Regions from separate parts of the Burkholderia sp. Bp9140 genome, predicted to be linked through region 3. Evidence: predicted binding sites of a transcription regulator. Region 3 holds the regulator's gene; each other region holds the start of a gene.
The links. The regulator LexA, encoded in region 3, represses DNA repair genes until DNA is damaged. The targets are predictions, from matches to a motif close to ACTGTATNNNNATACAGT.
Positions count from the first base shown of each region.

Region 1: a site for LexA is predicted at 7,339-7,356, ahead of DIE21_RS17485 (VRR-NUC domain-containing protein). Genes of this name have one in related genera too.
Region 2: a site for LexA is predicted at 6,242-6,259, ahead of imuA (translesion DNA synthesis-associated protein ImuA). Genes of this name have one in related genera too.

Region 1 is NZ_QTPQ01000019.1:93,381-103,306, reverse strand. It holds partial or broken gene DIE21_RS17535 (sigma-54 interaction domain-containing protein) at 1-7, opposite strand, end outside; gene DIE21_RS17530 (ATP-binding protein) at 390-2,381, shown strand; gene DIE21_RS17525 (transporter) at 2,418-2,801, shown strand; gene DIE21_RS17520 (DUF4142 domain-containing protein) at 2,857-3,507, shown strand; gene DIE21_RS17515 (PRC-barrel domain-containing protein) at 3,554-4,054, opposite strand; gene DIE21_RS17510 (CBS domain-containing protein) at 4,123-4,554, opposite strand; gene DIE21_RS17505 (hypothetical protein) at 4,894-5,142, opposite strand; gene DIE21_RS17500 (hypothetical protein) at 5,244-5,555, shown strand; gene DIE21_RS17495 (hypothetical protein) at 5,856-6,167, shown strand; gene DIE21_RS17490 (MipA/OmpV family protein) at 6,375-7,262, shown strand; gene DIE21_RS17485 (VRR-NUC domain-containing protein) at 7,368-9,062, shown strand; gene DIE21_RS17480 (ATP-dependent DNA helicase) at 9,059-9,926, shown strand, end outside.
Region 2 is NZ_QTPQ01000004.1:164,411-174,336, forward strand. It holds gene DIE21_RS05355 (heme A synthase) at 1-711, shown strand, start outside; gene cyoE (heme o synthase) at 720-1,622, shown strand; gene DIE21_RS05365 (SCO family protein) at 1,641-2,258, shown strand; gene DIE21_RS05370 (YciI family protein) at 2,412-2,702, opposite strand; gene DIE21_RS05375 (methyl-accepting chemotaxis protein) at 2,912-4,480, shown strand; gene DIE21_RS05380 (MetQ/NlpA family ABC transporter substrate-binding protein) at 4,656-5,471, shown strand; gene DIE21_RS05385 (VF_A0006 family four-cysteine protein) at 5,573-5,881, opposite strand; gene imuA (translesion DNA synthesis-associated protein ImuA) at 6,273-6,980, shown strand; gene DIE21_RS05395 (DNA polymerase Y family protein) at 6,913-8,400, shown strand; gene DIE21_RS05400 (error-prone DNA polymerase) at 8,407-9,926, shown strand, end outside.
Region 3 is NZ_QTPQ01000009.1:35,830-45,755, reverse strand. It holds gene cysT (sulfate ABC transporter permease subunit CysT) at 1-134, opposite strand, end outside; gene DIE21_RS09825 (sulfate ABC transporter substrate-binding protein) at 240-1,277, opposite strand; gene lexA (transcriptional repressor LexA) at 1,542-2,189, shown strand; gene DIE21_RS09815 (hypothetical protein) at 2,216-2,554, shown strand; gene DIE21_RS09810 (DUF2939 domain-containing protein) at 2,584-3,270, shown strand; gene DIE21_RS09805 (universal stress protein) at 3,363-3,860, opposite strand; gene DIE21_RS37150 (hypothetical protein) at 3,859-4,023, shown strand; gene nodI (nodulation factor ABC transporter ATP-binding protein NodI) at 4,188-5,102, shown strand; gene DIE21_RS09795 (ABC transporter permease) at 5,109-5,942, shown strand; gene DIE21_RS09790 (hypothetical protein) at 5,991-6,413, opposite strand; gene DIE21_RS09785 (permease) at 6,631-7,689, opposite strand; gene mnmH (tRNA 2-selenouridine(34) synthase MnmH) at 7,686-8,813, opposite strand; gene DIE21_RS09775 (LysR family transcriptional regulator) at 8,878-9,831, opposite strand.

The sequences.
Region 1 (9,926 bases), on a different contig from region 3:
TTGCCATATTTATTATCGACAGCGGAAGGGCCCGGAAGGTGCCGCAATATAGAAAATTCCAATTCCCGCTGCGACACCGGAAGAAATACGCGATCGCCGCATCGCGATGCCGGCATGCCGCGGCCGGCATAGCCCATCGATGCCTTTTTACACCCGCCGAATGAAAAATCGAAAGGCGCCTGCAAGCCCGTGCCGCGCGCGGGCGGCACGCGGCCAGGCGACGCGGCAGCGACGCTGCCGGTGCGGCTTGCGCGGCGAAGTCGTCAATCGTCATACCGCGGGTACGCGCGTTGCGGCAGCCACTAGGCTCGCGCGGCACGCTTGACGGATGCCGACCGCCGAGGCGGCATCCCGTCGGGCGACGGTTGCCGGCGCGATGCAGGGAAATGATGAGGACCTTTACCCGTGGGCTGTTTCGGCAGGGCGCATGGGTCGTGCTGGCCGTCGGGCTGGCGTCCGCGCTGCAGGCGTGGGCGATTCACTTCGTCGGCGTGCACGAACCGTTTGCGCCGCTGCCTTTCTACGTCGGTGTCGCGGCCGCGGCGTGGCTGACCTCGTTCGCCGGCGGCCTGGCCGCGACCGCCGCGAGCGTGGCCGTGGTCGGCGCGCTGTGGTGGCGCGATGCGCCGCTGCCTGCATGGCTCGCGCAGGCCGGCGCCTTCATCGCGATCAGCTTCGTCGAATGCGTGCTCGTGATGGCCGTCAGGCCGCTGTTCCCAAACGACCGGCTGCGCGGGGCCGAGGGTGCGGAAGCGGACGATGCGGGCACGCGCACGCCGCGCCGGGAACCGGCGCCCGCGGCGCGCTCGCTCGACGACATCCTGCTGCGCCGCGTGGTCGATGCATCGCCCGACGCGATCATCGGCCTCGATGCCGCACGGCGCATCACGAGCTGGAACCCGGCCGCGCGGCGGCTCTTCGGCATCGATGCGGCGGCGGCGATCGGGCACGACGTCACGACACTGATCGCGCCGCGCTGGCTGCGATTGCATCCCGTTCCCGTGTCGTTCGCGAACCCGCGCATGCCCGCCGGGCCGCTCGACATCCTGTGCCTGCGCCGCGACGGCGGCTGCTTTCGCGCGACCTTCGCGGCGTCGCCGATCGTCGACGCGCAAGGCAACTGCACCGGCCTGTCGATGACGCTGCGCGAGGCGCACGAACGCCGCCGCGACGAGCGGCGCGACCTGCGCTCGTTGCGTGGTGCACGCGACGCGCGCGTGCAGGCCGACGAGTCGAACCGGCTGAAGGACGAATTGCTGGCCACCGTGTCGCACGAATTGCGCACGCCGCTGAACGTGATCTACGGCTGGGTCGAGGTGCTGCGCAGCGCCGACGGCCAGGACCTCGCGCATCAGGCGATCGACGCGATCGATCGCAGTGCGCGGTCGCTGTCGCGCATGGTCGGCGACCTGCTCGACGCGTCGTCGCTCGCGACCGGCCGGATGCGGCTCGAACGCACGCCTGTCGACCTCGTGCGCGTCGTGCGTCAGGTGGTGCGCGAACTCGGCGCGACGGCGGAGGCGAACGGTCTCGAACTGTCGACCCAGTGCGCGATGTCCAACTGCGTGATCTCCGCTGACGGCGAGCGTCTGCGCCAGGTGCTGTCGAACCTGCTGTCGAACGCGATCAAGTTCACGCCGTCCGGCGGCCGCATCAAGGTGTCGCTGACCCGGGCCGGCGCGCGCGTGCGGCTGTCGGTCGCCGATACGGGGCAGGGCATTTCCGCGGAACGCCTGCCGCATCTGTTCGATACGTTCAACCGGCCGGAAGGTGCGTCCGCGTCGCCGAAACGCGGCCTCGGGCTCGGCCTGTCGATCGTGCGCAACATCGCGCGGTTGCACGGCGGCGAAGTCGAGGCGACGAGCGCGGGCGCGGGACGCGGCACGACCGTGACCGTGATGCTGCCGGTGGACTGGGGCACTGACGATCCGGCCGACCACCCGGTGCGGCCGAGCGGTGCGTCCACGGCGGTCGCGCTCGACGGCCGGCGCGTGCTGGTGGTCGACGACGACGCGACGTCGCGCGCGAGCCTTGCGGCAGCGCTCGAAACGCTCGGCGCCCAGGTGTCGACCGCGCAATCGGGGCACGACGCGCTCGACGTGGTCGCGCAGCAGCACCCGAGCGTCGTGCTGTCCGATCTCGCGATGCCGGACGGCGACGGCTACTGGCTGCTCGACCACATCCGCCATCTGCCGGGCGGCGGCGGGCGCCTGCCCGTCGTCGCGGTCACCGCGCATGCGGGCACGGCGGACCGGAACCGCGTGATGGCCGCCGGCTTCGACGCGTATCTGTGCAAGCCGGTCGACATGCCGACGCTCGCCGGCGTGATCGTCGACGTGTCGTCTGCCGATGCGGCGGCGCGAACCGGACGGCGCCGCTGACCCGCAGCGGCATCCGCACACCCACGAGGAGGCACGATGAAGGGATCGGACCATACGCGGCGCGACGGCACCGGCGGCAGGCCGACGCGCCTCGGGCGCATGCCGCCGATCGTGCCGATCGCGAGCATGCCGAGGCTGTCGTGCGCGTGGATCGCGACGCCTCGCCACGCATCGGCTGACGCGAACGTGCGGACGAAGCTCGCGAGCCTGGCGTCGGCCGTCGGCGCCTGGATCCGCGATGCGACCCTCGCGTCCCGGATCCGGGCGGCGCGCGTCGCCGGGCGCGGGCTGACCTCCAGCGACATCGACGTGCAGGTTCACGGCCGCGTGGCCGCGCTGTTCTGGCTCGGTGCGTTGTCGATCGAGCACGTCGAGGGTGCGTGGACCGATTTCCTCACGTCCGCGCATCGTCCCGCATGACGGACCGGCAGCAGCGTTCGGCCGGGCCGGTTCGTCGACGGATACGGAGGTCCGGATGACAGCGAACGACGGGAACCCGCGCCGAGTCGTCGCGTTGGCCGGCACCGCGTGCATGCTGGTATCGGGCGTGCTCGCGGTGCTCGGCGCGCCCGCATTCATGCCGATGCAGGCGCAGGCGCAGGCGCCGCCCGCGTCGTCCGTTCATGTCGCGCCGGGTGTCATCCGCCCCGGCGAGACCGCCGACGAGGCGGACATGACGCGGCGGCCGAGCGGCATCGACGCCGAATTCGTCGACAAGGCCGCCATCGTCGGCAAGACGGTGGCGCAGGCGAGCCAGCTCGCGCTCGATCGGTCGTCGAATCCGGACGTGAAGGCCTTCGCGCGCCGGATGCTCGACGATCACGGGCGCATGAGCATGGAATTGCGCCGGCTCGGCGCGCAAAAGGGCGTGCCCGTGCAGACACGCATGCTCGTCGATCCGGCGGTGACGGTGCTGCGCACCCGGAATGGCCGTGCGTTCGACAAGGGTTATATCGCGCTGGCGGGACCGAACGCGCAGGACGCAGCGATCAGGCTCTACCAGGCCGAGGCGCGCGACGGGCGCGACCCGCAGCTTCGCGCGTTCGCGGCCAGCACGCTGCCGACGCTGAAGGCGCACTTGAGCGCCGCGCGCGCGCTCGAGCATTCGATCGCGGCTGCGCACTGAGACAGTGAGGCAGCGCACTGATCCGCGCGGCAAACCCGCGCGTCGGTCAGTGCCGCCGCGTGTCGCTCTCCGGGCCACCGGGCGACGCCTCGTAAGGTGGCGCGTCGAGCGCCGTTTCTCCTTCCTCGATCAGCCAGTACGGCGCCGCACCGTAGTATGCGTGCAGTGCGTCGGCCCACGCGGGATCGGCCATCGCCGGCCAGCGGTCCTTGTCGAAGCCCGGCGCTTCGCGCACGCGCGTGGTCGGCACCGGCAGCACGAAGCAGCGGCGCTCGACATCGAGCGTCAGCACGTTCCACGGCACCGCGAACAGCTTGTCGCCGATCCCGGGAAAGCCGCCCGACGACACGACCGCATACGCGATCCGGCCCGAGCGGACGTCGAGCATGATGTTCGTGACCTTGCCGATGTCGTCGCCGTCCATCGTCAGCACGTGGTCGTCCTCCAGTGTGCCGGCGGCCATCACGTCCGGCCCCGGCCCGCCGGCCGAACTGCCGCTGTCGCCAGCAATGCGCGCATGCGTGCGCGACGGTCTGTCCGTTGTCATCGCGTATCTCCTGGTCGAAGCGGCGCGGTGCGCGAGAATCGCGGGCCGCATGGGTGACGGGCAGCCGGTCAGCGGCGGCGTGGCAACGACACGTCCTCGAGCGTATTCGCCAGCTCGTCGCGGGCCGGGCCGCCCGCGCGCGTCGCGATGTCGCCGAGCGACACGATGCCGACGATCCGGTGCTGGGCGTCGAGCACCGGCATCCGGTGCAGTTGCACGTCGGCCATCCGCTGCTGGACGTCGCCGACGCCGTCGTCCTCGACGCACCACTGCACGGGCGCGGATGCAACGGCCTTCACGGGGGTGTCGGGGGAATGCCCGTGCGACAGTGCACGCACCGCGAGGTCGCGGTCCGTCACGATCGCGACGAGCTCGGTGCCGTCGCAGACCGGCAGCACGCCTATATCGAATCGCTGCATCAATCCAGCCGCATGGCGAATCGTGTCGGTCGGCGCGACGCACACCACGTCGCGCGACATGATCTCGTTGACGCGATACATGAACGCCTCCTTCGTGAGCGAGACGATCCGGAAGCAGGACGCGTGCCGCGTTCAAGCGGCACGCGCCGGCCCTGCGCGGCCGGGCCACGGAGAAATTTGCCAGTCGGCTTGTACATCTTCCACGGCGGCAGCCGCGGCCGGGCCGCGAGCGATGATGTCAGTGGCCGACGCCCGTCAGCACGACGATGGCGAGCACCAGCGCGCTCTCGATCGCGGCGAGCGCCGCGACGCCCGCGGCGCCGCTGACCTCGTGCCATGCACGTTCCATGCGTTTCATCAGTTCACTCCGGTTGTGCCGGCCCGGCTGCGCTGCCGCGCATCGGGGGCCGGGTGCCGCCGTCAGCCGTGATCGCGGGGCGGTGGCGGGGCGTCGGGCACGCGACGGTCGCGTTTGCCGGACGGCCTGGCGGGGTCGATACGGGTCGCACCGCCAACGGCGGGCGGATCGCTGGCCGGGAACGTCTCCTCGAGCCCTTCGTCGATACGCTTCTCCGTCTTGTCGTCGGAGGGCTTGCGCGGCGCGGCGCGGGGGAGCAGGCCGGCAGCCGGTGACACGGCGTCGCGGCGGCCGGTGGCGAAAACGGTCATGTTCGGACCTCCTTGCTGGTAACGACGGGTGCAAGCGCCATACCCGTGCCGGTGCGCGGCATGACGCTTGCAGCCGCCGGCGTGGACGAGAGGGCATCGTGATGAACGCACCCAAGGAAAGGATACGTTACGACGCGAACGTGTGCGGCGGCGATGTCAGTCACGTGCGCAGTCAAGTGTGCGAGCGGTTCGCGACCAGGAAGCGCGAATCGCGGGTCTATCGGCCCGAGCGGCGCATGTTCGACGGGAAGGACGCAGTCCGCGCGCTGAACCATGCCGTGTACGCGAGGCCGGAGTGCGTGCAGCGGGCGCGGGTCGCGCCGTGTGCGCCGTCCGATCCGTTCGCGCTCGCGGTGCGGCTCGCCGCCGAAGGGCGCCCGCTCCGGCGGGTGATGGCGGCTTACGACGCATGACCGGCCGAGCGGCTGCACCGACGATCAGGCACGCTGCTTGCGCACGGTCGCCGCGCCAATCGACACGCGCGAGCCGCCGCGCAGGAGTGACATGAACACGCGATCCATGCTGCACCGTCCCGAACCGACGCCCGACGTCGATCCCGACCCGGCGCTGCCCGAGCACGACGATCCGGTCGATCCGCCCGTGCCGCCGGGCCTGCCGCAGGGCGATCCGCCGTCGCGGCCGCCGCCGATGCGGATGCCGGGCGGGCGCAGCGAACCGCGGCCGGCCGCGCGATCACTGAAAGGAGGACCATCATGGACATTCACGTGCAATCGCCGGACAAGCGCGCGATCGCTCAGGTGCTGGGCCGCTATTTCGAGTCGCGTTCGTTGCGCTATCACATCGAGGAGTTGCCGGGCGGCGTGCTGCATATCGGCTTTCGCGCGAGCGGCCGCCCGGTCGCCGTTACCGTGTCGTTCGACGACGCCGCCTACGACACCTACACGCACTGGGACGCGAGCCAGAAGCAGCTCGCGCTCGGGCGGCTCGCGGACGGTTTCTCGCGCATGATGTCGACGCGCAGTCCGGCCGCGCTCGCCGGCGACTATCACGTCGAGCGTTTCTGATTCCGCAACCATCCGCCGACGTGTTCCTGAAACCGGCAAAGTGCCCGTGCTCAACGGGCGCTTTGCGGCTTCGCGCGCGTCGCGTAGGATGTTCGTTAATTCAGCGCACGCTACGTTCGCACCGTCGGCTGCCTGCCGTTGCAGCCGGTCGGGCTGCGACGCGCTTTCCCTCAGGTTCGTTTCGCGCAACCGACGGAGGCCGCCTTGATGATCGTTGCCCGCCCGTTGTTGTCACCCGGCACCCGCCGGTTCGTGTCCGGCCTGTCGGCCTTCGCGGCACTGGCGGCACTGGCGGCGGCCGGTGCCCGCGACGCGTCGGCCCAGACGCCTTCGCCGCTCGGCGAATGGCAATACTCGGCGGGCGTCCCGCTGCAGAAGCTGTTCAGTCCGACCGTCCCCACGTGGCAGGTCAGCGTCGGCGCCGCGATGACGCTGCAGCCGCGCTACGCGGGCTCCGATCGCTACCGCGTGATGGGCGGCCCGAACTTCGACGTGCGCTATCGCGACCTGTTCTTCCTGTCGACGGGCGACGGGCTCGGCGCGAACGTGCTGCGCGGGCCCAACTGGCGCGTGAGCGTGTCGGTCGGCTATGACCTCGGACGCCGCTCGGCCGACGATCTCGACCACCTGAACGGGCTCGACAACATCAACGCGGCGCCGGTGATGAAGCTCGCGGCCGATTACGTGATCTCGAAGGATTTCCCGCTCGTGCTGCGCGCCGATGTCCGGCGCAGCATCGGCGGCTCGAACGGCTGGGTCGGCGATTTCTCCGCGTACATGCCGATGCCGGGCAGCAACGAGCGCTTCTTCTGGTTCGCCGGACCGACCGTGTCGTTCGCCGATTCGCGCTACATGAACGGCTGGTTCGGCGTGAACCCGGGAGCGTCCGCGCGCTCGGGGCTGCCGGCCTATTCGTCGGGCGCAGGGATGAAGTCGTTCGGCGCCGGCGTGACGATGGTGTGGTTCGTCAACAAGCACTGGTTCGTGACGATCGACGGCGCGATCGAACAGCTCGTCGGCCGCGCAAGGCGCAGCCCGATCACGCAGCAGTCGACGAACGGCGTGTTCGACATGTCGGTGAATTACCAGTTCTGATCGGACAGCAGCCCTGCGGGGCGCCCGGGCGGTGCGCGGCATGCGGCATTCTTCGTCACATTTGATATGATTCCGACCTGTACAAACGTACAGTGATCGATCCCCGTGACGCCAGCCTCGCCGACGCCCCCGGCGTTTTACTACCTGACCAATTTCGAACGCGCGCTGGCCTGGCTCGGCGAGCGTTACGACGACCTGCTCGACGCGCACGAACACGCGTTTCTCGCGCAGTTCGCGCAGTTGCCGAAAGCGTCGCGCGCGTTGCTCGTGCGGATGCTGATGCGTAGCGGATCCGACTTCCGGGCGAGCAAGCTCGTGTACGACGAAATCGGCGGCACGCTCGACGCGGCCGCGCCGCTCGTCGAACTCGGCTGGGTCGATCCGGCGCCCGCGCTCACGCTCGACGCGCTGTTCGCGCTGTCGACCAAGGCCGATCTGCTGAAGGTGTTCCCGTCGCTCGCCGCGCACGCGGGCGAGCGCAAGCCCGCCTGGCTCGACCGGTTGCGGCCCGCGCACGACGTCGCGCAGCCGCTCGACGCGTGGTGCGCGCAGGCCGGCGATCGCGTGCTGCGCGTGACGGTCGGTGCGCTGTGCGACCGGCTGCGGCTGATGTTCTTCGGCAATCTTCATCAGGACTGGAGCGAATTCGTGCTCGCCGATCTCGGCGTGTTCCAGTACGAAAGCGTGCCGTTCGCGCCGTCGTCGCGCGCGTTCCAGCAGCGCGCCGACGTCGATGCGTATCTCGCGCTGCAGACCTGCCGCGAAGCACTCGACGCGTGGCCCGACGAGCTGCCGTTCGACGACCTGCTGCAGGCGATCGACGCGGTCGGCTGCGCGCAGCCGTGGCTCGCGACGCGCCGCGCGAAGCTGTTGTTCACACTCGGGCAGACCTGCGAGCGGCGCGCCGACTGGACCGCCGCGCTCGACGCGTATGCGCGCAGCGCTTGGCCGGGCAGCCGGCATCGGCGCATTCGCGTGCTCGAACGCTGCGGACGCGATTGCGATGCGCTCGCGCTGGCGCTCGAGGCGCGCGGCGGCTTCGAAAGCGACGAGGAGCGCCAGCGTGTCGAGCGGATGCTGCCGCGCCTGCAGCGCCGTCTCGGGCAGCGGGTCGAACGCGCGGGCCGCGCGCCTGACGTGCCGCGCGAAACACTCGTGCTGGTGCGCCCCGAAGCGTTCGTCAGCGTCGAATTCGCGGTGCGCGACCATCTTGCGCAACCCGATGCGCCGGTTCACTACGTCGAGAACACGCTGATCAATTCGCTGTTCGGGCTGCTGTGCTGGGAGCCGGTGTTCGCGGCCGTGCCCGGCGCGTTCTTCCACCCGTTCCAGCGGGGCCCGGCCGACCTGCACGCGCCCGATTTCGCGGTGCGTCGCACGGACGCGTTCGCCGCCTGTTTCGCGCAGCTCGAATCGGGCGCGTACCGCGACACGATTCGCCGGCACTTCACGACGAAGACGGGGCTGCAATCGCCGTTCGTGTTCTGGGGCGTGCTGACCGACGAACTGCTCGACGACGCGCTCGCCTGCCTGCCGCCGGAGCACCTGCGGCTGTGGTTCACGCGCCTGCTCACGGATATCCGCGGCAACCGGTCGGGGCTGCCCGACCTCGTCCGTTTCTGGCCGGGCGAGCGGCGCTACGAGCTGATCGAGGTGAAGGGCCCCGGCGACCGGCTGCAGGACAACCAGACACGCTGGCTCGCGTACTGCATCGCGCACGGGATTCCGGTGCGTGTCGTCGATGTCGAATGGGCCGGCGCGGACGTCGCGCAGGCCGAAGCCGCGGGGCTGTCCGCATGAGCTATGTCGTCGCGGTGCGGGCGATGTGCGAGTTCACCGCGCGGCGCGGCGATCTCGACCTGCGCTTCACGCCCGCGCCGACCGCGCTCGAGGGCATCGCCGGCCACGGCGCCGTCACGTCGAAGCGCGGCGCGCGCTACGAAACCGAGATCGCACTGTGCGGCACCTGGGGCACGCTCACCGTGCGCGGGCGCGCGGACGGCTACGACCCGGTCGCGAACCGGCTCGAGGAGATCAAGACGTATCGCGGCAGCCTCGAGGCGATGCCGGCCAATCATCGCGCACTGCACTGGGCGCAGGCGAAGGTCTATGCGCACCTGATGTGCGATGCGCGCGGCCTCGCTGAAATCGACGTCGCGCTCGTGTATTTCGACATCGTGTCCGAGCGCGAGACCGTGCTGACGGAAACGCTCGGCGCGAGCGCGCTCGCCGCGTTCTTCGCCGAGCAGTGCGCGTGCTTCGTCGGCTGGGCCGAGCGCGAGACCGCGCATCGCGCGGCCCGCGATGCGGCGCTGCGTGCGCTGACGTTTCCGCACGGGCAATTCCGCAGCGGTCAGCGCGAGCTGGCGGTGTCCGTCTATCGGGCGGCGCGCGACGAACGCTGCCTGATGGCGCAGGCGCCGACCGGCATCGGCAAGACGCTCGGCACGGTATTCCCGCTGCTGAAGGCGTGCGGCGAGGGCGAGCTCGATCACGTGTTCTTCCTGACCGCGAAGACGCCCGGCCGCGCGCTTGCGCTCGAGGCGGCGGCGACGCTCGGCGCCGGCACGCCGGCGCTGCCGCTGCGCGTGCTGGAGCTCGTCGCGCGCGACAAGGCGTGCGAGCATCCGGACCGCGCGTGTCACGGCGAATCGTGCCCGCTCG
Region 2 (9,926 bases), on a different contig from region 3:
CCGTGGTGGCCCACCAGCCTCTTGCTGCTGATCGTCGTGCAGGGCGTGTTCGGCGCGTGGACGGTCACGATGAAGCTGCAGCCGGTGATCGTCACGACCCACCTGCTGCTCGGCCTCGCGCTGCTCGGCACGCTCGGCTGGCTCGCGGCGCGGCAGACGCCGCTGCCGTCGCATGACCCGGAGGCCGGCCGCTACCGCGCGGCCGCGCTCGCGGCGCTGGTGCTGCTGGTCGTGCAGATCGCGCTCGGCGGCTGGGTGAGCACCAACTACGCGGTGCTCGCGTGTACCGATTTCCCGACCTGCAACGGCCAGTGGATCCCGCCGATGAACTTCGGCCAGGGCTTCCATCTGTGGCGCGCGCTCGGGATGACGAAGGACGGCGACGCGATCACGCAGGACGCGCTGGTCGCGATCCACTGGACCCACCGCACGTTCGCGTTCGTCGTCGTCGCGTACCTGGCGGCGTTCGCGCTGAAGATGCGCCGCTTCGAGTCGCTGCGGCGGCCCGCGAACGGCGTGCTGGTGGTGGTCCTGCTGCAGTTCCTGACGGGCCTGACCAACATCGTGCTGCAGTGGCCGCTGCCGGTCGCCGTCGCGCACAACGGCGGCGCCGCGATCCTGCTGCTGCTCGTCGTCATGTTAAACTTTCGCATCCTTTCAAGCCGCCCTGGCCGTGTCGTGCAGCCCGCGCGCGACGCCGCCCCGGCGTGACCGCCCCCATGCAAAGCACCCTTTCCCAATCGCCCGGTAGCCGGTTCTCGCAGTACATGGCGCTGACGAAGCCGCGTGTCACGCAGCTCGCGGTGTTCTGCGCGGTGATCGGCATGTTTCTCGCGACGCCGGGCATGGTGCCGTGGCATGTGCTGATCGGCGGCACGGTCGGCATCTGGCTGCTGGCCGGCGCCGCGTTCGCGATCAACTGCCTCGTCGAGCAGAAGGTCGACGCGATGATGCGCCGTACCGCGTGGCGTCCGTCCGCGCGCGGCGAGATCACGACCCCGCAGATCCTGGTGTTCTCGGCCGTGCTCGGCAGCGTTGGCGCGTGGACGCTCTATACGTTCACGAACCCGCTGACGATGTGGCTGACGATCGCGACGTTCGTCGGCTACGCGGTGATCTACACGCTGCTGCTCAAGCCGATGACGCCGCAGAACATCGTGATCGGCGGCGCGTCGGGCGCGATGCCGCCGGCGCTCGGCTGGGCCGCGGTCACCGGCGCGGTGCCCGGCGACGCGTGGATCCTCGTGCTGATCATCTTCGTGTGGACGCCGCCGCATTTCTGGGTGCTCGCGCTCTATCGCCGCAAGGACTACGAAAACGCGGGCCTGCCGATGCTGCCCGTCACGCACGGCGAGAAGTTCACGCGGCTGCACATCCTGCTGTACACGGTGATCCTGTTCGCGGTCACGTTGATGCCGTTCATCTCCGGGATGAGCGGCGCCGTCTACCTGACGAGCGCGGTGCTGCTCGGCGCGGTGTTCCTCGCGTATGCGTGGAAGATCCACCGCGACTATTCCGACGACCTCGCCCGCAAGGCTTTCCGTTACTCGATCGTCTACCTGTCGCTGCTGTTCGCCGCGCTGCTCGTCGATCACTATGCACGCCCGCTGCTCGGCGTGTAACCGCACGGTTTGAACGCAATGCTCCATTCATGGTTCGGGCGCCGCGCGCGCCAAGGCTGGATGCTCGCGTGCGCATTCGCGGCAGCCGCGCTGCTCGCCGGCTGCGACAACGCGCCGAAATTCCAGAATCTCGACATCACCGGCAACACGCAGTTCGGCAGCGAATTCTCGCTGCCCGACACGACCGGCAAGGTGCGCACCCTCGCCGGCTTCAAGGGCAAGGCTGTCGTGATGTTCTTCGGCTATACGCACTGTCCGGACGTCTGTCCGACGACGATGGCCGAATTGTCCGAGGCGCTGAAGCAGCTCGGCCCCGATGCCGCGAAGCGCGTGCAGGTGCTGTTCGTCACCATCGATCCGGAGCGCGACACGCCCGCGCTGCTCGGCCAGTACGTGCCCGCGTTCGATCCGTCGTTCATCGGCCTGCGGCCGGCCGACGAAGCGCAGCTCAAGAAGGTCACGAAGGATTTCCGCGTGTACTACGCGAAGGTGCCCGGCAAGACACCCGGCAGCTACACGATGGATCACACGGCCGCGAGCTACGTGTTCGATCGCGACGGCAAGCTGCGCCTGTTCGTGCGCGACGGCCAGGGCCTCGGCCCGTGGGTGCACGACCTGAAGCTGCTGGTCGACTGAGCGGCGCGCGCCGCATGATCGCACGGGCGCTCGCCCGGCGAAACGCGTGACGGCCGCGACGCGCCGTCACGCATGCTTCCTTCTTTCCCTCGATTTGCATTCGCCGCCTCGCGGGGCGGCGTGCTTGCGCGCGTGCATTCGCGCCCGAGCGCGTTACGGCAGCGCCGGCACGTTGAAGCCCTGCGCGGCACGCGTGATCTTGAATTCGGTCACCCGATACGTCGCGAGCCCTTCGGTGACGAACGGATCGGTCTCGAGGATCGCGTCCAGTTCGCCGCGGTCGATGCGGGCCGCGAGGATCACGCCGCCTTCGCGCGGCACCTTCGGCCCCGCCGCGATGAAGATGCCGCGCTCGAACAGCGGCTGCAGAAACGCACGGTGGCGTTCGAGCGCATCGTCGATGCGCTCGAGCGACGCGTTGTAGTGGATGTCGATGACGTACATGGATGGCCCCGGAATGTCGCCGGCGCGTCGTGCGCCGGCCAGCCGGACTTTGTAGCACAGCCGCCGCTGCGTGTCGTGCCGGCCGTCGTGCGGCGCACGCGTGTATTCAAGTTGTAAGTCTCGCTGCCGTAAATACGGAGGCAACCGTTTGCGCGCGACCGGCCGTTCGCGCGCATCGCGGGCATCGACTTCGACAACGAGGCACGCAGATGAGCAGAATGAGTTTGAACCGCAAGCTGTGGCTCGCGCTTGCGCTGGTATGGATCGGTCTGCTCGGCGTCGGCGCGTGGAGCGCGTACGAGACGCGCACGACGATGCTCGCCGAACGCAAGGAAGGCATCGCCAACCTGGTCGACTCGGCGGCCGGCATCGTCAAGGCCTATCACGCGCTCGCGCAGAGCGGTGCGCTGCCCGAGGCCGACGCGAAGCGCGATGCGCTCGCGAGCCTGGCCGCGATGCGCTACGGCGAGTCGGGCTACGTGTTCGTGATGGATTCGAAACCCGTCGTGCTGATGCACCCGACGCTGCCGAAGCTCGTCGGCACGCAGGTCGGCGATTATCTCGATCCGGACGGCAAGCCGCTGTTCGTCACGATCCTGAACGCCGCGAAGGCGACCGGCAGCGGTTTCGCCGAGTATCGCGGGCGGCTGCCGCACAGCGAGACCGCGGTGCCGAAGATCAGCTACGTCACGCGCTTCGCGCCGTGGGACTGGAACATCTCGAGCGGCGTGTTCCTGAAGGACATCGATACCGTTTACTACCGGACGCTGTTCGGCCACCTCGCGGTCGTGTTCGTGATCGGCTTCGTGATCAGCGCGGCGATGCTCGTGATCATCCGCAACGTGCGCGGCAGCCTCGGCGGCGAGCCGGACGAAGCGGCCGCGCTGGCGACCCGCATCGCGCAGGGCGACCTGTCGCGGCCGGTGCCGGTGCGCGCGGGCGACAGCACGAGCATGATGGCGGCGATGCGCGACATGCAGGCGCGCCTGCAGGCGACGATTGGCGGGATCCGCCAGTCGGCCGAGTCGATCGCGTCGGCGAGCCGCGAGATCGCGTCCGGCAACGACGACCTGTCGCAGCGCACCGAGGAGCAGGCCGCGTCGCTCGAGGAGACGGCCGCGAGCATGGAGCAACTGACCGCGACGGTGAAGCAGAACGCCGACAACGCGCGGCAGGCGAGCGGGCTCGCGAACAACGCATCGGAGATCGCGCGCGCGGGCAACGACGTCGTGAGCCGTGTGATCGGCACGATGGGCGAGATCGACGACAGCTCGCGCAGGATCGCCGACATCATCGGCGTGATCGAGGGCATCGCGTTCCAGACCAACATCCTCGCGCTGAACGCGGCGGTCGAGGCCGCGCGCGCCGGCGAGCAGGGGCGCGGCTTCGCGGTGGTCGCGGGCGAGGTGCGTTCGCTCGCGCAGCGCAGCGCGACGGCCGCGAAGGAGATCCGCGAGCTGATCGTCGATTCGGTCGAGCGCGTGCGCAACGGCTCGACGCTGGTCGGCCAGGCCGGCACGACGATGGGCGAGATCCTGCAGGCGGTCGCGCGCGTGACCGACATCATGGGCGAGATCGCGGCCGCGTCCGAGGAGCAGGCGAGCGGCATCACGCAGGTCGGTCGCGCGGTCACGCAGATGGACCAGGTCACGCAGCAGAACGCGGCGCTCGTCGAGGAGGCGGCTGCGGCCGCGGCGTCGCTCCAGGAGCAGTCCGGGCGGCTGCGTGACGCGGTCGGCGCGTTCCGGGTCGGCGATGCCGGCGGGCGTGCGCGTTGAACGCAACTAACGGCCAGACCGCGCATCGTCCGCCGGGCACCGCTGCGGTGCATACCCATATGAGCGGGATGTATTTCACTTCCGGCCGATCCTGTGACACCATTTGCCCCTTCCTGCGAGTCCGGGCATACCCGTATCGCGCCCCATTTTCAGTTAGCAAGAAAGCGAGAAACAGATGAAGCGTCGCAGTCTCCTGAAGGTATTTTCCGTGCTGGCCACCGGTGCCGCGCTGACGCTGTCGGCCGGCGCGCACGCCGAGGACAAGGTCATCAAGGTCGGCACGGTGGCCGGCCCGGATTCGGAAGTGTGGCAGGTCGTGCAGAAGGTCGCGAAGGAGAAGGAAGGCCTGAACGTGAAGGTCATCGAGTTCAACGACTACGTGCAGCCGAACGCGGCGCTCGATTCGGGCGACCTCGACGCGAACAGCTTCCAGCACCAGCCCTACCTCGACAGCCAGGTGAAGCAGCGCGGCTACAAGATCGTCAGCGCGGGCCTGACCTACATCTCGCCGATCGGCGTGTACTCGAAGAAGTTCAAGTCGCTGAAGGACCTGCCGCAAGGCGCGAAGCTCGCGGTGCCGAACGATCCGTCGAACGAGAACCGCGCGCTGCTGCTGCTGCAGACGCAAGGCGTGATCAAGCTGAAGGCCGGCGCCGGCACGGGCGGCAACAACGCGACGGTGCTCGACATCGCCGAGAACCCGAAGAAGCTGAAGATCTCCGAGCTCGACGCCGCGCAGCTGCCGCGCGTGCTGTCGGACGTCGACGCCGCGGTGATCAACACGAACTATGCGCTCGCGGCGAACCTGCAGCCGACCAAGGACGCGATCGCGCTCGAGTCGCTGACGAGCCCTTATGCGAACCTGATCGCCGTGCGCGCGAAGGACAAGGACCAGCCGTGGGTGAAGAAGCTGGTCAAGGCGTACCAGTCGCCGGAAGTGCGGGAATTCATCAAGAAGCAGTTCAAGGGCTCGATGGTCGCGTCGTTCTGAACGCCGCACACCGGTCGGACCGCTGAAACGAAAGGCCTGCACATCGCAGGCCTTTTTTCATTGGTGCGCGGGCAGGCGACTGCCCGGCGTTCAGCGCCGCCTCACATCTCGCCGCGCCGCGAGCAGATCGACATGATCTGCTGGATCGCATAGTTGTCGCGCACGCCCGGCAACGACTGCACCACGCACTCGTGGAAGCGCCGCTCGCGCGGCAGTAGCATCGCGTTGTTGCGGTACAGCGCATCGCAGGAGCGCTGGATCAGCTGGGCCGCCGCGCCGTTGCGGCTCTCGCGCAGCGCGCCCAGCATGCACTCGTCGTACTGCGCGTAGTCGTCGGTCAGCGCGAATGCCGCGCCCGGCAGCGCCAGCGCGACGGCGGCGCACGCGATCGCACGGATCCCCCGTTTCATGTGCCCTCCGATGGCGTGGATTGGGTCGGCGGACAGCATAACGTAAAGCGGCAAGTGCGGCTGACGCGTTGTGCCGATGACGGCGCGGACCGCCGCCGGCCGGGCTTCGCGCGCGTTTCGCGACGGCGCGGGGCGGGGTGCCGCATCCCGCCGGTTCGCATGCGGGTTTGCGTGCGGCTCCGGCCGGGTGAGCCGGACGATCCGGGCCGGATGGTTGCAGAGCGCGTTCGGACGACACAATCCGGCCACGCTTGAACCGGTGCGGCGTAACATGACGGCCGCGCCGGCTTTCCCGTCGGTTTTCCTCTGACGAAAACCGGTTTCGCACCGGTGCTGTGCGACGCGAGCGCATTGCCATATACTGTATATCCATACAGTTGTGGGTGGCGTCATGCTCGCATCCTCCATTTCTCCCGAATCCCTTCATCCGTCGCTGTGGCGCGGCTCGCAGCTCGCGCGCGGCGGTCCGCGCACGATCGATACCGGCTTCGCATCGCTGTCCGCCGAGTTGCCGGGTGGCGGCTGGCCGGTCGGCGGGCTCGTCGAACTGCTGGCCGCGCAGCCGGGCTGCGGCGAGATGCGGCTGCTCGCGCCCGCGCTCGCGCGCACCGTCAGCGCCCGGCGCCCGCTCGCGCTCGTCGCGCCGCCGCAAGCGCCGCATGCGACCGCGCTCGCCAGTCTCGGCGTGCCGGCCGACGCGCTGCTGTGGCTGCGCGCCGGCAGCCGCACGGATGCGCTGTGGGCCGCCGAGCAGGCGCTCAAGACCGGCTGCTGCGGCGCGCTGCTGCTCTGGCAGGACGCGCGGCCCGATGCGCTGCGGCGCCTGCATCTCGCGGCCGCGCGCACCGGCGACACGCTGTTCGTGATGCTGCGCCCGCTGTCGGCCGTGCGGCAGCCGTCGCCGGCCGTGCTGCGCGTCGCGCTGCATCCGGTGCCGGGCGGCGTGTCGCTCGACATCGTCAAGCGTCGCGGGCCCGCGCGCAGCGAGCCGCTCGCGCTCGATTTGCCGTCGCCCATCGTGGAGAGCCGCTATGCGCGTCTTGCTCGGCATCCATCTGCCGCGCCTGCCGCTCGACGTGTGCGCCCCGCCGCCGTCTGATGCGCAGGCCGGTGCGACCGGCTACGCGGTGCTCGAGCAGGGTGTCGTGCTGATCGCCGACGCGGCCGCGCGCCGGCAGGGCGTGCGCGCGGGCATGAAGCGCGGCGGCGTGCTCACGCTCGCACCCGGCACGCGGCTCGTCGAACGCGATCCCGCCCGCGAGGCCGATGCGTTGCGCGCGGTCGCGCTCGCGTTGCTGCGCTTCTCGCCGTGCGTCGCGCTCGACGACGAAGCGACGCTGATCGTCGACGTCGGCCCGAGCCTGCGCCTGTTCGGCGGCCTGCCGTCGCTGTGCCGCCAAGTGCGCGCGACGCTCGCGGCGCTCGGCTATGCGGCGCGCCTGTCCGCCGCGCCGACCGGGCGCGGCGCGTGGCTGCTCGCGCGCGTGTCGGCCCGTGCGCGCATCCGGCGCCGCATCGCCGGGCAGGCGTCGCTCGTTCGTGCGCTCGACAGGCTGCCGTGCGTGCTGCTGCCCGATGCGCGTCCGTATGCGGGCTGGTTCGACGGGCTCGGTTGCCGCACGCTCGCCGATCTGCGCGGCTTGCCGCGTGCCGGGTTGCAGCGTCGTTGCGGCCCCGCGCTGCTGGCTTCGCTCGATCGGGCGTATGGCGATGCGGTCGAGCCGCTTGCGTGGATGGCGGTGCCGCCCGTGTTCGACGTGCGGCTCGAATTGCCGGAGCGCGTCGAATACGCGGAAGCCGTGCTGTTCGCCGCGCGGCGGCTCGTCGTGCAGCTCTGCGGCTGGCTGGCCGCGCGGCAGCTGTCGCTGGCCGCGATGACGTTCGATCTCGAGCACGAGCGCGGCCGCCAGGCCGTGCCGCCGACGCCGCTTGAGCTCGCGTTTGCGGCACCCGTGCGTGACGAGGCGCATTTCATGCGGCTGCTCGGCGAGCGGCTCGCGCGCGTCGAGTTGCCGGCCGCGGTGATTGCCGTGCGGCTGAAGGCCACGCGCGTCGAATCGGTCGCGCCGCCGGCCGACGATCTTTTCCCCGAGCCGGGCGGCACGAAAGAGACGCGCGAGCGGCTGTTCGAGCTGCTGGTCGCGCGGCTCGGCGCGGAGAACGTGCTGCGCGCGGCGCCCGTCGCCGATCACCGGCCCGAAGCCGCGAACCGCTGGCTGCCGCTCGATGCGCAGGCGGGCAAGCCGGCCGGCGGGTTGCCGGCCGCGCCGCCGAGGCCTGCGTGGTTGCTGGCGGAGCCGCTGCCGTTGTTGATGCGCGGGGAGCGGCCGGTATTTCATACGCCGCTCAGGATGATGTCGTCAGTGGAACGGATCGAGGCCGGGTGGTTCGATGGCCAGCTCGCTGCACGCGATTACTGCGTCGCGCAGGACGAGGCCGGTGCGTGCTACTGGGTGTTCAGGGCGCGGGCGGGGAGCGAGGCCGAGCCGCACTGGTTCCTGCACGGCCTGTTCGGGTGAACGGTCATGGTTGCGGAATTCAGTTGGCTGCCCGATTACGTGGAGTTGTTCTGCCGTTCGAACTTTTCGTTCCTGCATGGCGCGTCGCATGCGGAAGAACTGGTCGAGCGCGCGTTCGAGCTCGGCTATCGCGGGATCGCGATCACCGACGAATGCTCGCTCGCAGGCGCGCCGCGCATGCATGTCGCGGCGAAGGCGAAAGGGCTGCCGCTCGTCATCGGTTCGTACTTCGAAGTCACGCCGGATGAAGTCGCGCCCGGCCACGATCCGGGCCCCGGGGCGTTCGGGCTCGTGCTGCTTGCGCAGAACCGCGAGGGCTACGGCAATCTGTCCGAGCTGATTTCGTGGCGGCGGATGGCAGCGCCGAAGGGCACTTACAAGCTGACGTCGCGGATGCTGTCGATGCCGCCCGAGGCGTTTGCGCACTTGCGCGGCATGCCCGACTGCTTCGCGATTCTCGTGCCTGCGTATCCGGTGCGTGCGGACGTGCTCGATGCACAGGTCGCGTGGTTGCGCACGACGTTCGGCGAACGTGCGCGGCTCGGGCTCGTGCAGTTGCAGCGTGCGCTGGACGGTGCGCAACGTGACGAGATTCGTGCGGCCGGCGAGCGGCGCGACGTGCGCATCGTCGCGCTTGGCGACGTGACGATGCACCGGCGCTCGTGCAAGCCGCTGCAGGACGTGATGACGGCGATTCGCGTCGGGATGCCGGTCTCGGAGTGCGGCTATGTGCTTGCGCCGAATGCGGAGCAGCATCTGCGTTTGCGACAGCGGATCGGGCAGTTGTACTCGGAGGGCGAGATCGCGGAGACGTGCGCGATTCTCGATGCGTGTCATTTCGAACTGGACTCGCTGCGCTACGAGTATCCCGACGAGATCGTGCCGAAGGGGCTCACGCCGACGAGCTATCTGGAACAGGAAACCCGGGCAGGGGCGGCCGAGCGCTATCCGCACGGCATTCCGGAGAAAGTGGACAAGCAGATCCGGCATGAACTCGACCTGATCGCGAGGCTGAGCTACGAACCGTTCTTCCTGACCGTCTACGACATCGTCAAATACGCGCGCAGCCAGAACATCCTGTGCCAGGGGCGTGGCTCGGCGGCAAACTCGGTCGTCTGCTTCTGCCTCGGCATCACCGAAGTGAATCCCGAGCAGAGCACGATGCTGTTCGAGCGCTTCATCAGCGCGGAGCGCGGCGAGCCGCCCGATATCGACGTCGACTTCGAGCATCAGCGCCGGGAAGAAGTGATCCAGCATATCTACGAGAAGTACGGGCACGATCGCGCCGCACTCGCGGCCGCCGTCTCGACCTATCGCCCGCGCGGCGTGCTGCGCGAAACCGGCAAGGCGCTCGGTGTCGATCCGATGCTGGTCGATCGCGTCGCGAAAGCGCACCGCTGGTTCGACGGTAGCCGCGACCTGCTGCAGCAATTCTCGACGATCGGGCTCGATCCCGGGACGCCGCTCATCCAGGCGTGGGCCCGGCTCGCCGCGCGGCTGCTGAACTTTCCGCGCCATCTGTCGCA
Region 3 (9,926 bases):
GACAGCGTCGCGGTCTTCAGGAACGTGGCGGCGAGCGGGATCAGCACCACGAGGCTCAAATAGGCCACCGTGATGCCGAGCGTCACGCCGAAACCGGGCAGCGCGCTCGGCTTGCGAAAGGTGTACGTCGTCATCGGATGCTCTTGCTGGGTCGATGCTGCTCACGGGTCCGGCGCAAACGCCGGGGATGCGGCGCGCTGTCGTGGCGCGCCGCTGTCGTTATGGGTTGCTGGCTGGCGTTACTGCGGCTTGTAGATCGAGTCGAACACGCCGCCGTCCGCGAAATGCGTCTTCTGCGCATTCGTCCAGCCGCCGAAGGTGTCGTCGACCGTGTACAGCTTCAGCTTCGGAAACTGCTTCGTCAGCTCTGCCGGCACGTTCTTCGAACGCGGACGATAGTAGTTGCGCGCCGCGATTTCCTGGCCCTGCGGGCTGTACAGGAAATTCAGGTAGGCCTCGGCCAGCTTGCGCGTGCCCTTCTTGTCGACCACCTTGTCGACCACCGCGACGGGCGGCTCGGCCAGGATGCTCACCGACGGCACGACGATCTCGAACTTGTCGGTGCCGAATTCCTTGATCGACAGGAACGCCTCGTTCTCCCACGCGATCAGCACGTCGCCGATGCCGCGCTGCACGAAGCTCGTCGTAGCGCCTCGCGCGCCCGAATCGAGCACGCCTGCATTCTTGTAGAGCTTCGTCACGAATTCCTTCGCGCTTTGCTCGTTGCCGCCCGGCTTGTGCACGGCGTACGCCCATGCGGCCAGGTAGTTCCAGCGCGCGCCGCCCGACGTCTTCGGGTTCGGCGTGACGATCGAGATGCCCGGCTTGGTCAGGTCGTCCCAGTCCTTGATCCCTTTCGGGTTGCCCTTGCGCACCAGGAACACGATCGTCGACGTGTACGGCGATGCGTTGTCCGGCAGGCGCTTCTGCCAATCCTTGTTCACCAGACCCTTGTTGGCGAGCGCATCGATGTCGTAGGCGAGCGCCAGCGTGACGACGTCGGCCTGCAGGCCGTCGAGCACCGAGCGCGCCTGCGCGCCCGAGCCGCCATGCGACTGCTTGAAGTTGACCGTCTCGCCCGTTTTCGCCTTCCACTCCTTGCCGAACGCCTGGTTGAAGTCCTGATACAACTCGCGCGTCGGGTCGTACGATACGTTCAGGAACGTCGTATCGGCCTGGGCATGCGTCGCGACGCCCAGCGCCGCCGCCGCGCCCAGCGCGAGTGTTGCGATCAGGCGGCCCACTCCGCCCACCAGCCCCGTATTGCGCTTCGCCATCCTTGGTTCTCCAGTGTTGTCGGTATTGCGATGTCGGGCCAGTCTAGCGAACGGGTTACATGATTAAAAATAATCGTTCTTCATTTTTTAATACTCAAAAGTGCTAACGCAGACGGGACGGACGGTTGCGGCGGACGAACCGGCGTCCGGACGTCGCGACATCGCGCCGGAACCGGCGCGATCGCGTCGAACCTCAAGTAACACTTGAAATTCTCGAAGTACTGTATAAAAATACAGCTCACTGTCTATCCATACAGTTGAGCCATGACCAAACTCACCGCCCGTCAGCAGCAAGTGTTCGACTTGATCCGCCGCGCGATCGAGCGCTCCGGTTTCCCGCCCACGCGTGCCGAGATCGCGGCCGAGCTGGGTTTCAGCTCGCCGAATGCGGCCGAGGAACACCTGCGTGCGCTGGCGCGTAAAGGCGTGATCGAGCTGGCCGCCGGCGCGTCGCGCGGCATCCGCCTGCTTGGCATCGACGATGCGCCGCACCAGTTCACGCTGCCGCATGCCGGCCTGATGCAGCTGTCGCTGCCGCTCGTCGGCCGGGTGGCGGCCGGTAGCCCGATCCTCGCGCAGGAACACATCTCGCAGCATTACGTGTGCGATCCCGCACTGTTCACCAGCAAGCCCGACTACCTGCTGAAGGTGCGCGGCCTGTCGATGCGCGACGCCGGCATTCTCGACGGCGACCTCCTCGCCGTGCAGAAGCGCACCGAAGCGAAGGACGGCCAGATCATCGTCGCGCGTCTCGGCGACGACGTCACGGTCAAGCGCCTGATGCGCCGGCCCGGCGGCCTCGAGCTGATCGCGGAGAACCCGGATTACGAAAACATCTTCGTCAAGGCCGGCAGCGCGGAATTCGCGCTGGAAGGCATCGCCGTCGGGCTGATCCGCTCGGGCGAACTCTGACAATCGGTCTCGCTGAGGAGAACACCATGGAACGCCTTTCCCGTCTGCTGCCTTTCCGTCAATTCGGTCGCCTGCGTCACCTGCGCGGCCGCACGCCCTGCGCGCCGCTGTCCGCCACAGCGCCCGTGGTGAGCCAAGAAGTCGCAGTTGAACGGCAGGCGTCGCTGCTGCCGTCGGCGCTTCCCGCATTCGCGCGGGTGTCGCTGAACGCCGGCCTGAATCACGCGGAACCGGCGCGCCGTGCGCCCGTGCGCGTCTATCACGGTCGGTCGCGCCTGATCATGGTCGGGACGATCGATGCCGTGTGCCGGATGATCGATCGCTGCATTGCCGAGGAACGATCGGCCACGCACGGCGGTCTCTGATTGCGGAACCTGTCCGCACCGGAGGCATCGTGACTGGATCTTCGGGCCGCGCATGGCGGCTCAAGCCCCTGCTGATCGTCGCGCTGGTCGTCGCCGTCCTGATGGCGATCGGCTATGCGTACGCCTCGCCGTACGTCGCGCTCGGTCGCCTGAAATCGGCGATCGATGCGCGCGATGCGCAAGCGGTCAGCGGATATGTCGATTTTCCGTCGCTGCGCATCAGCCTGAAGCAGCAGGTCACGGAAGAGTTGATGCGCCGGATCGATGCGGTGAAAAAGGACAATCCGTTCGCGGTGATCGGCGCGCTGATCGGATCTGCACTGATCGGCCCGCTGGTCGATGCCTATGCGACACCGGAAGGTGTGGCCGCGCTGATGAGCGGCATCCCGCCGCGCGGCAATCCGGGCGAGCGGCCACCTGAATGGCCGGGCCCGCCGTCAGGCGGTGCGCCCGGCAACGCACCGGCCACGCCGCCGACCAATCCGGCGAGCGCACCCCTACCGGGCAGCAACGCCACCGCCTCGGCTGCGCCGGCACCCGCGCCAGCGAGCCCGAGCGATGCCGGTCATCCGCAGCAAACGCATGCCGGCTACCGGAATATCGATGAATTCGTCGTAACCTACCAGCGCAACGCCGACGGCACGCGCTATGCGGCGATCTTCCACCGCTTCGGCCTGTTCTCGTGGAAACTATCCGCGATTGACCTGCACGCCTGAGCAGTCGCGATCGCGGTCGATGCCGCTGATGCGACACAACGCGCGATCGGCCTGAATCGCGGCACAACCCGGCCGGCCACGCAATCGCAGCGTCACTTGCCGTTCGAGGTGGCCGCTTCGCGTTCGCGCGCGATCTCGGCCTTTTGCTCTTCCGCCGACGAACACGCGACCAGAATGCTGCAACTCACGCGATCAAGCAGTTGCGTGTTGCCCGACCCCATCCACCATCTCGACAACCCGCTGCGGCACCGATGGCCGACGACGACGAGGTCGGCCTTCAACTCCGTCGCGAGATTCGCGATTTCGTCGATCGGATAGCCGAACGCGAAATGGCCTTCCGCCTGAACGCCACGCTCGCGCAGCCAGTTCACGCCTTCCTGCAGGATCTCGCGCGCGGTTTCCTCGAAGCGGCCGCACGCGACGTCGGTCAGCAGCCCCGCGCTTTGCGCGATGCTCGAGCGCATGTCGACGACCGACAGCAAATGCGTTTCCGCCTTCAGGTCCAGCGCGAGATTGGCACCGCACCGCAATGCCTTGCGTCCTTCGAGTGTGCCGTCGTAGCACAGCAGAATCTTGTTGTAGCTAGCCATGAAACCTCCCTATCGCGACTACGTACCCTATGCACTCATCATGGTGCGCCGCAATTCCGGACGCAAGGGATGGAAAACGCTGATTCGCCACGCGGGGCGCGTCGGCGATGATGCAGTGCACGATCCGTGCGCGCATGCACCCGGCCGCGCGGGCATGCCCTGAAGAGACGCAGCCGATGCACTAGAATGGCCCGTTCGTGCCGTCGACGCGCATTCGCCCCGGTCATGCCCATGTGACACGCATTCGCCCGATCCGTTCGCCGGCCGGCATGCCCATCCGGCCCGCCGCGAAACGCGTCCGCGCCCGCTTACAACGACAACCTGCCCATGTCCGTTGCACCGATCGATTTCCGGAACGTCGAAAAACGCTATGGCGACAAGCTCGTCGTCAACGACCTGTCCTTCCACGTGCAGGCCGGCGAATGCTACGGCCTGCTCGGGCCGAACGGCGCCGGCAAGACCACGACGCTGAAGATGCTGCTCGGCCTCGCGTATCCCGATGCCGGGGCCATTTCACTGTGCGGCGAACCGGTTCCGTCGCGCGCGCGGCATGCGCGCCAGCGCGTCGGTGTCGTCCCGCAGTTCGACAACCTCGATCCCGACTTCACGGTCCGCGAAAACCTGCTCGTGTTCAGCCGCTATTTCGGGATATCGGCGCAGGCTTCACGCGCGCTCGTGCAGCCGCTGCTCGAATTCGCGAAGCTGGAAAACAAGGCCGATGCGAAGGTCGGCGAGCTGTCCGGCGGGATGAAACGGCGTCTGACGCTCGCCCGCGCGCTCGTCAACGATCCGGACGTCCTGGTGCTCGACGAGCCGACGACGGGCCTCGATCCGCAGGCGCGGCACCTGATGTGGGAGCGGTTGCGCTCGCTGCTCGCGCGCGGCAAGACGATCCTGATCACCACGCATTTCATGGAGGAGGCCGAGCGCCTGTGCGACCGGCTGTGCGTGATCGAGGAAGGCCGCAAGATCGCCGAAGGCGCGCCGCACGCGCTGATCGAATCGGAGATCGGCTGCGACGTGATCGAGATCTACGGGCCCGACCCGGTCGCGCTGCGCGACGAGCTGGCGCCGTTCGCGAAGCACACCGAGATCAGCGGCGAGACGCTGTTCTGCTACGTGACCGATCCAGAGCCGCTCAGTGCGCGACTCAAGGGTCGCACGGGATTGCGCTATCTGCATCGTCCGGCCAATCTGGAAGACGTGTTCCTGCGGCTCACGGGCCGCGAAATGCAGGACTGACCGATCATGGACGTACGCAACTATTCCGCCGCCGCGCCGTCCGCACCGCCACGCGAGTCCCGCTTCGCGATCGCGCTGCCCGCGAATGCGACCAACTGGATCGCCGTGTGGCGGCGCAACTATCTCGTGTGGCGCAAGCTCGCGCTCGCATCGCTGTTCGGCAATCTCGCCGATCCGATGATTTACCTGTTCGGCCTGGGGTTCGGGCTCGGCCTGATGCTCGGCCACGTCGACGGCGTGTCGTATATCGCGTTCCTCGCGGCCGGCACGGTCGGTTCGAGCGTGATGATGTCCGCGAGCTTCGAGTCGATGTATTCGGGCTTCTCGCGGATGCACGTGCAGCGCACCTGGGAGGCGATCATGCACACGCCGCTCGCGCTGGGCGACATCGTGCTCGGGGAGATTGTCTGGGGCGCAAGCAAGGCGCTGCTGTCGGGCGTCGCGATCATGCTCGTCGCGGGCCTGCTCGGCTATGCGCAGTTTCCGTCGATGCTCGCGGCGCTGCCCGTGGTCGCGCTCGCCGGCCTCGCGTTCGCGAGCACCGCGATGATCGTCACCGCACTCGCGCCGTCCTACGACTTCTTCATGTTTTATCAGACGCTCGTGCTGACGCCGATGCTGCTGCTGTCGGGCGTGTTCTTCCCGATCACGCAACTGCCGCCGATCGCGCAGCACGCGGCGCACGTGCTGCCGCTCGCGAACGCGGTCGAACTGATCCGGCCCGCGATGCTCGGCCGGCCGGCGACGGACGTCGGCCTGCATCTCGCGGTGCTCGCCGGCTATGCGGTCGGTGGATTCGTGGTCTCCGCGTGGCTGTTCCGGCGGCGGATGATGCGCTGACGGCCGGCGCGGACGGCGCCGGCTTGATACCACGAAATCGAGACGCCGTTACTCGTCGTCGTCGCTCCACGGAATCTCGACGTCGGTCAGGAACGCGACGGTCGCCAGCGGGCCGCCTTCCTGGCGGCCGAGCTTGCCGTCCGCGCGATGCCATTCGACGCGGAACTGCGTACCCGGATCGTCGGCGACCAGATAGACCGCGCGCAGTTCTTCCGTGTCGGCTTCGTCGACCGGGCCGTCGAACGACACCAGCATCTTCTGCGGCCACAGGCCGTTTACCGGATCGTAAATGCGGTCGCCCTGCGGAATCTCGATGCTGGCCTCGACGCCGATCGTGGCGGAGGCTTCGATGATCATCGTGCCGAGCGCGTTCAGCACGGCAGTCGCCCGCGCGGAATTGGCCTGGCGGATCGCGAGATCGCCGCGCGTCAGCGCCTTTTCGAGTCGAGGATGAATCTTCGGTTGGGTCATGCGTTTTCCTGTTTGCTTCTTGTAAAGGGCACCGCACGTGCGAAGCGGCGGTGCCGGATGAATACGACGATCGCGCGGCGGGATCGGTCTGCGCGCGGCGCGGCAGCCATCACGCGGGTTGCAGCTGCCAGGCATGTCGTGCCCCGCTGGCCGATCGGGCACGCGAGCCGGAGTCGTCCGGCTGTCGCGCCCGCTTGCCGTCCCGTCCGCGTGCCCGTCAGAACCCGAACGCGATCGCGAGCAGCCCGCTCACGATCCCGAACGCGACGACAAGGCCCGTGACGATCGCCAGCATGGTCGGCTTGAACGAACGCGCGAGCATCGCGAGCGACGGCACGCTGATCGGCGGCAGCGTCATCAGCAGCGCGGCGGCCGGGCCGACGCCCATGCCGAGCGACAGCATCGCCTGGATGATCGGCACTTCGCCGGCCGTCGGGATCACGAACAACGTGCCCGCGACCGCGAACGCGACGATCCAGCCGAGATGGTTGCCGATGTCCGGGCCGATGTGCGGGAACAGCCACGCACGCGCCGCGCCGAGCAGCAGCACGAGCACGATGTATTCGGGCACGAGCCGCACGGCCATGCGCGCGAGCAGCTTCATCCAGCGGATGAACGGATTGCCGGCCGCGGCCTGCTCGGCCACCAGCGCGGCGAGTTGCGCGTCGTCGATGCTGCGGTCCTCGGGGCGCGCGATGCGGTTCAGCAGATAGCCGACCCCGAACACCATCGCGATGCCGAGCACGAGCCGCAGCGCGCTCCAGTGCCAGCCGAGCACGAAGCCCATGAACACCAGCGCGGCCGGATTCAGCACCGTGTTGCCGAGCCAGAACGCGACCGCGCCGCCCGGCGACGCGTGCCGCGCGCGCAGGCCCGCGACGACCGGCGCCGCGCAGCACGTGCACATCATGCCGGGCAGCGACAGCAGGCCGCCTGCGGCGACACTGCCGAAGCCCGTGCGGCCGAGCACGCGTGCGACCCAGTGCGCGGGCAGCAGCGCCTGCACCGCCGAACCGAGCAGCAGGCCGAGCACCATCGCCTGCCAGATCGCCTTGCCGTACGCCCACGCGTAGTCGAGCGCCGCCTTCAGCGACGGCTCGGGCGCGCTCGCCGACGTCCCCATCAGGATCGACTGGCCGATCGAATGATGCTCGGCGGCGACGAACGCCTTGTTGTAGTACGGGAACCATTTCACGTAGAACAGTCCCGCGACCGCGATCAGCAGGAAGGTCATCCAGCCGAGCGCCGGACTGGGTTGGGTGCGTGTGGTCGTCATCGTGTGGTAGTCGGTTGGTTTTGGTCGGTGCCGGCTCCCGCTGCCTCGCCGGCGACGGGCGATGCCCGGAGCCCGGTCTGCGCGAGCGCGTCGAGCAGCGCGCGCGCCTGCTGGCGCACGTCGGCCGCATTCGGCTGGAACATCAACGTCAGCGCCCGGTTCGGCTTGTTGTACGTTGCGCGATAGGTACGCGCATAGGCGGGATCGTAATGCTTGTCGATCAGTTCGGTGAACAGGTCGGCCCGCGCGTTGGCATCGATCAGCGCATTCCAGTGCGCCACCTCGTCACGGCTGTGCAGGCCGATCAGCCGCTGGAGCTGCGCCTTGAACGCGGCCGGCTCGTCGAACAGGTGGGCATAGTCGTCGAGGAGAAACGCGATGCGCTCGTCGTGCGCCGCGTCGACCTGCACCCACGGCCCGGCGTGAAACGCGTCGATCAACGCGATCGGCAGGTGCACGAGCCCGATCCTGCGGCTTTCCGATTCGACGAACACCGGCCATTCGGGGTCGAAACGCCCGAGTGTCTCGACGAGCCCCGAATCGAACCCCTTCTGCGACGGTTGCGGTTTGCCCGGCAGCGCGCCGAGCAGCGAGCCGCGATGACACGCGAGCGCCTCGAGATCGAGCGCCTGCGCACCCACGTCGCGCAGCGCGTTCAGCAGCCGCGTCTTGCCGCAGCCCGTATGACCGACGAGCGCGATGTAGCGAAACCGCGTCGGCAGCGTGTCGAGCGTCGCGCACACCGAGCGGCGGTATGCCTTGTAGCCGCCGTCGAGCTGGCGCGCCTGCCAGCCGATCAGGTTGAACCAGGTCGTCATCGAGCCCGAGCGCTTGCCGCCGCGCCAGCAGTAGATCAGCGGCCGCCAGTTGCGCGGACGGTCGGCAAACGTGGTGTCGAGATGGCGCGCGATGTTGCGTGCGACCATCGCCGCGCCGACGCGCGTCGCTTCGTACGGCGACACCTGGCGGTACATCGTGCCGACGATGACGCGCTCCTCGTTGCTGAGCACGGGCGCGTTCAGCGCGCCGGGAATATGGTCCTCGGCGAACTCGAGCGGCGTACGCACGTCGATGATCTCGTCGAACTCGCCGGCGCGATCGAGGGTGACAATCAGGTTTTTCAATTTGGCGTCGAACAGGGGCGATGCGGCTCGGTGAGCCGCACGGACACGGAAGGCGGATTTGCGATTATCTCACGCCCGGGCGTCTCGGGCCGCGCGCGGCCACCGGCGGGGGCGACGCGGCGCTCATCGCGTCGATCAGATGGTCGCGGAACGCGCGTACCGACGCGGGCAGGTCGCGCCCCGCCATGGTCTGCACCTGGATGCTGCGCTCGCGCAGCTGCGGGTTCGTGACGGGCACGACGACGAAGCCGTCCGCGTCGAAGCGGTCGCGCACCGACAGCAGCCCCGTGAACATCACCGCACCGGTGCGCTGCGCGTAGCGGTACATCACCGCGGTGTTGTTGCTGGTCAGTTCCGGCTCGAGCATGATCCCGTCGAGCACGCACGCGATGTCGATCAGCTGGCGCACCGTCGTGCCGGCCTCGGGCAATACATGCGGATGCCGCGCGACATCGGCGAGCGACACCGCGTCACGCGCCGCGAGCGGATGGTCGCGCCGCACGAGCACGAAGACCGGCGCACGCTCCGTGTGTTCGACACGCACGCCCTGCTCCGGCGCCAGGCTGAACGTCAGCCCGATGTCGGCATCGCCGTCGCGCACACGCCGCGTCGCCTCCGCCGGCGACACGACCCACACCGAGAACTCGACGCCCGGGTGGCGCGCCTTGAAGCCCGCAAGCGCGCCCGGCAGGAAATCGATCGCGAACCCTTCCGAGCAGGCGATCTTCAGCAGGCTGCCGTGCAGCGCCTCCAGCCCGCCGATTTCCTTCATCACGTGCTCGGCCTCCAGCAGGCTGCGTTGCGCGAAGCCCAGCAGCCGTTCGCCGGCCTCGGACAGCGCCATCCCGCGCGGCCGGCGCTCGAACAGCGGCGCGCCGAGCTCGCTCTCGAGCTTCGCGATCTGCCGGCTGATCGCCGAGACGGCCACGTGCAGCCGCGCCGATGCGTCGCTGATCGACCCGGTGCGCGCCACTTCGACGAAGTACCGCAGTGCAAGACCATGCAGGAAAGCCGCCATCGTTCTGTCTCCGAGCCCGACGTCCGGGCCGCTATGCTTTGCCTTTTCGGCAACGAAATGTTCGAAATTCGATCATTGTGACAAAAAAAACGGCT